One region of the Cellvibrio sp. KY-YJ-3 genome, then DNA from elsewhere that is predicted to be linked to it. Evidence: predicted binding sites of a transcription regulator. Region 1 holds the regulator's gene; the other holds the start of a gene.
What was found. The regulator FliA, encoded in region 1, starts transcription of late flagellar genes. The targets are predictions, from matches to a motif close to TAAAGTTATNNNNNNNNCGGCCGATANCC.
Positions count from the first base shown of each region.

Region 2: a site for FliA is predicted at 1,192-1,220, ahead of motA (flagellar motor stator protein MotA). Genes of this name have one in related genera too.

Region 1 covers NZ_CP031727.1:2,962,093-2,964,567, reverse strand. The annotation lists gene D0B88_RS12505 (protein phosphatase CheZ) at 1-176, opposite strand, end outside; gene cheY (chemotaxis response regulator CheY) at 211-594, opposite strand; gene D0B88_RS12495 (RNA polymerase sigma factor FliA) at 792-1,535, opposite strand; gene D0B88_RS12490 (MinD/ParA family protein) at 1,660-2,475, opposite strand, start outside.
Region 2 covers NZ_CP031727.1:4,130,421-4,132,895, reverse strand. The annotation lists gene D0B88_RS17550 (GTP-binding protein) at 1-776, shown strand, start outside; gene D0B88_RS17545 (DUF1244 domain-containing protein) at 867-1,181, opposite strand; gene motA (flagellar motor stator protein MotA) at 1,421-2,278, shown strand; gene motB (flagellar motor protein MotB) at 2,291-2,475, shown strand, end outside.

The DNA of each region.
Region 1 (2,475 bases):
GTCAGGCGCCCTACCGATTGAAAAATATGGCGATCACGCGATTGGGTAATGGTTTGTATCAAGAGCGATGCTTCTTCAATCTCATTGCCCTGCAGTTTTTCCGCAAGCAATTTGGCGCACTCTCTCAATTCGACAACAAACTCACTGTTGAACGATGTTTGGGTTTCAGATGCCATGGCAGAGCCTTATTTATTATTTAATCGACGGTGATTAACCGACCCGATCAAAGATCTTTTCAATTTTTTCCTTCAGCGCCTGCGCTGTAAATGGCTTAACGACATAGCCGTTTACGCCAGCTTGAGCCGCCTCAATAATCTGATCGCGCTTAGCTTCTGCGGTCACCATTAATACTGGCAAGGTGCGCAACTTTTCGTCTGCACGTACCGCTTTGAGCAGATCGATACCGGTCATGCCCGGCATATTCCAGTCAGTGACCAGGAACTGGAAATCGCCATTTTTGAGCATCGGCAATGCCGTTACGCCATCGTCTGCTTCGTGGGTATTGGAAAACCCCAAATCCCGCAGCAAGTTTTTGATGATCCGCCGCATTGTTGAAAAGTCATCAACAATCAGGATTTTCATGTTCTTATCCAACGCAACCTCCAATTACCCAGAAGGGAATTTTATTAATTCATAGTCTAGTAGGAGTTAAAGCTTCGGCCAGTGGCGGCGCGTAAATCTTCAACTTTTACTGCAAATCATAGCGCAAATTGTTGTATTTACAGACTAATTTGCGATTCTGCTGGCAACGGCGAGCAAACCACACTGCCCTTGGTTGTTTTTCACCCAGTTTACGCGGGCTGCCAACCACCAAGGCGGTGGCGCAAACGCGCGGCTGCCTGGCTGTGAATCTGACTAACCCGGGATTCACTAACACCAAGCACCAAGCCAATTTCTTTGAGATTTAATTCCTGATCGTAATAGAGGGCGAGCACCATGCGCTCACGTTCGGGAAGCAAGGCAATCGCCTCGGCCAAGGCTTTTTTTAACCCATCCCGCTGAACCCCTTCAAACGGGCTAACAAAAGCACTGCTGTGTTCGGACGCGTCGATATTGCTGTCTTCTTCACCGAAGGTTTCTTCGTAACTGAATAACCGGCTACCGTTGGAGTCTTGCAGCATTTCAAAATATTCTTCCAGCGATACCTCTAGTTCAGCAGCGACCTCGGCGTCGGTCGCATCGCGCCCGGTACGCGCCTCGACGGCGGCAACGGCACGCGCAACACGGCGCGCATTGCGGTGCACTGAGCGGGGCACCCAATCGCCACGACGCATTTCATCAACAATTGCTCCGCGAATGCGAATACCGGCATAGGTTTCAAAACTGGCACCGCGGGATGCATCGTATTTTTGTGATGCTTCGATCAAGCCAATCATGCCCGCTTGAATCAGATCATCTACCTGCACGGACGCAGGCATACGCATCATCATGTGGTAAGCGATGCGCTTTACCAGCGGAGCAAAGTCTTCAACATTGATTTGCGCATCGAGCAAGGTCTTTTTATCGTACATGGCTAAACCATTGACTGCGGCCATCGAACACCTTTTGTTTAGCAAAAACTGCCGTGATTATTGGCAACCCTGCCTCACTTTCTCGTGAGTAGCGATTCATAACGCTAGTCACACACCAATGTCTATGCAACTGCGTATGCGGATATTGCTAACGCGCATTCGCGGCCTGCAACAAGCGCTCGACAAAAAACTCCAGGCGCCCGGTGGGAGAATATGGCAGCGGCCATTTATCGACTGCTTGGGCCAACGCACGTATTGCCACTGCCGCCTTGGAGCCAGGGGCAAACTCCAACAAGGCTTTTTGTTTTTGCACGGCTTTACGCACATTTTCGTCAAAGGGAATTTGGCCTACAAACTGGAGTGTGACATCCAGAAAGCGCTCACAAACGGTATTGAGTTTGTTGAACATATTCATGCCTTCCTGTTGGGTGCGCGTCATATTGGCGACCACACGGAAGCGCTGCATTCCATATTCTTTGTTTAATAATTTGATAAGGGCGTAGGAATCGGTGATGGAAGAAGGTTCATCGCACACGACAATAATGACTTCGTTGGCGGCGCGCACAAAACTAACCACGGTATCCGAGATACCCGCGGCCGTGTCTATCACCAAAATATCCACTTGATCGGAAAGTTCATTGAAGGCATTGATAAGCCCCACATGCTCGGCGCTGCTCAACTCCGCCATACGCTGTACACCCGAGGATGCTGGAACAATTTTTACACCGGCGGGGCCAGTGACCAACACATCGCTGAGCGAATGAGTGCCGGCGAGAACATCCGCAAGGGTATGGGTGGCGCGAATGCCGAGCAATACATCCACATTGGCGAGGCCTAAATCAGCATCGAGCAGTACAACTCGACGGCGCAATTCAGCCAGGGCAATACTCAGGTTGACGGAAATATTGCTCTTACCTACTCCGCCTTTACCGCCGGACACAGCGATAACTTGTACTGGTCGCAC
Region 2 (2,475 bases), 1.2 Mb from region 1:
AGGCTGCCAAACAATTGGAATCACTGTGGCAAACGATCGATTTACCCACGCCCGAGTCAGTGCTTTATGTGGCCGACAAAAAGGCGCCCTACCTGTTTGTAGCATTGATTGACGGGCAGGGTAATGTGGCTGACGGCAAAGGTGGCATCACAAAATTAGCCACCGATGGCAAAGTAATCGATAAAAACTGGATTAGCGGGCTCAACGCGCCCAAAGGTATGGCGCTGCACGAGAATTACCTCTATGTGGCCGATATTACCGAACTGGTCATTATTGATATCAAAAAACAGAAAGTTATCAAAAAAATTCCTGTTGCCGATTCAGTTTTTTTAAATGATGTGACGGTAAATTCTTCCGGTGTGGTGTTTGTATCTGACACGCGCACGAATAAAGTCCACCGCTATCTGGATGGTAAAATCGAACTCTATTTGGATAAGGTCAGCAGCGCCAATGGCCTGAAAGCCTTAGGTTCTACCCTGGTGGTAGGCGCTGGCCAAGAGTTAATATTGGTTGATGCAGACAAAAATCGTGCGGTGATTGCCAAAGGGTTTGAGTCAGGAATTGACGGTATAGAAATGATTGAGCGCGGTGAGTTTATTGTGTCTTGCTGGGTGGGCTTGGTGTATTACGTTCACAGCGATGGTCGTCTTGAATTGTTGATCGATTCACGCGAACAAAAAATCAATACGGCGGACATCGGTTACGACCCCAATACCCAGCAGCTGTTTGTGCCCAATTTTTTCAAAAATACGGTGACAGCGTATCAATTGAAATAATCCCTGCAATTAATCGCCCCACTGCTTATGGGGTCTGCTAAAAGCCGTTGCAGTTGCAACGGCTTTTTATTGTCTCGATATTTGTGTTGGCTAATCTTTTTTGTTCATTTCCTGCGCAAATTTTGCCTGTTGTTCCGGCGAAGCTTCCGTTTGAAATTGTGTTTTCCATTCACTGTAGGGCATACCATAAATGTGTGTGCGCGCATCTTCATAATCGAGTTCAAGCTGTTGTTCTGCTCCGGCGGCTACATACCATTTGCTTAAGCAATTGCGGCAAAACCCGGCGAGGTTCATCAAGTCGATATTTTGCGCATCTTTGCGACTATCCAAGTGTGCAACCAAGCGACGAAAGGCGGCGGCTTCCAATTTTTCCCGCATGGCGGGGCTGAGATCTTCAATTTTCATAGGTTGATACTCGAGTAAATTAAAACGGTGCCGATATTCTACGATGCTTTATCTGAATCAGGGGTAATTGCTGTGTTGCCGTCGTCTGTTATGGATTAAATCCTGTTCTTGTCTTGATCCTCAATTCAAGCTGCCTATACTCAAACGGTACTGTTAAGCTTGTCGCCTGAATTGTTTTGTTATTTCACGGGTTGCTTATCTCTTCGGGGCAAACCTGTTTTTGGATTGGGGGTTTTTGCGTGAATATCATTTTGGGCATTATTGTTGTCCTCGGTTGTGTTATCGGTGGCTTTGTTGTCCATGGCGGTAACCCAATGGCGCTGATGTCGCCCATCGAGGTATTGATTATCTGCGGAGCATCTTTCGGGGCAATGATTATTGGTAATCCGCTGTCGGTGACTATGGGGGTTATCAAATCCGGCGGCTCATTGATGACGCCCTCCAAATTCAACAAGGTGTTTTACCTGGAGCTGCTGACGCTGCTCTATGACATCCTCAACAAAACTCGACGTGAAGGTTTGATGGCCATTGAGGGTGATATCGAAGAGCCCGACTCCAGTCCTATTTTTGCTAATTACCCTTCTATTTTGAAAGATCACCATATCGTTGAATTCATCTGCGATTACCTGCGCATTATGGTGGCAGGCAATATGGCGCCCCATGAACTGGAGTCACTCATGGAGCAGGAGCTTGATGGTCATCATCAGGAAGCCTCTGTAGTGCCTGGTGCCATTCAGAATGCGGCAGATGGTTTGCCCGGTTTTGGGATTGTCGCGGCCGTGCTCGGGGTAATTATTACTATGGGTAAAATTGGTGGGCCACCAGCGGAAATTGGCGCTGCTGTAGCGGCGGCTCTGGTGGGGACATTGCTCGGTATTTTGTTTGCCTACGGTTTCATCGCACCATTTGCGAGTTATTTACAGGGCAAGGTACGCGACGAGAGCCGTTCCTACGAATGTGTAAAAGCGGTACTGGTTGCTTCCATGAACGGAGTACCACCGCAGGTCGCGGTCGAGTTTGGTCGTAAGGTTCTTTTCCACAGTGTTCGCCCCAGCTTTAAAGAGCTGGAAGAGCAATATCGCGCCAGCAAGAAGTAAGGTCGATTTTTTATGGAAAAGAATTCAGCTCAGCAACCCATCATCATCAAAAAGAAAAAGGGCCATGGCCATGGTCATCATGGTGGTTCATGGAAGGTTGCGCTCGCCGACTTTATGACGGCGATGATGGCGTTTTTTTTGTTGATGTGGCTATTGGGTAGTACTACACCAGAGGAAAAAAAGGCCATTTCTGGTTA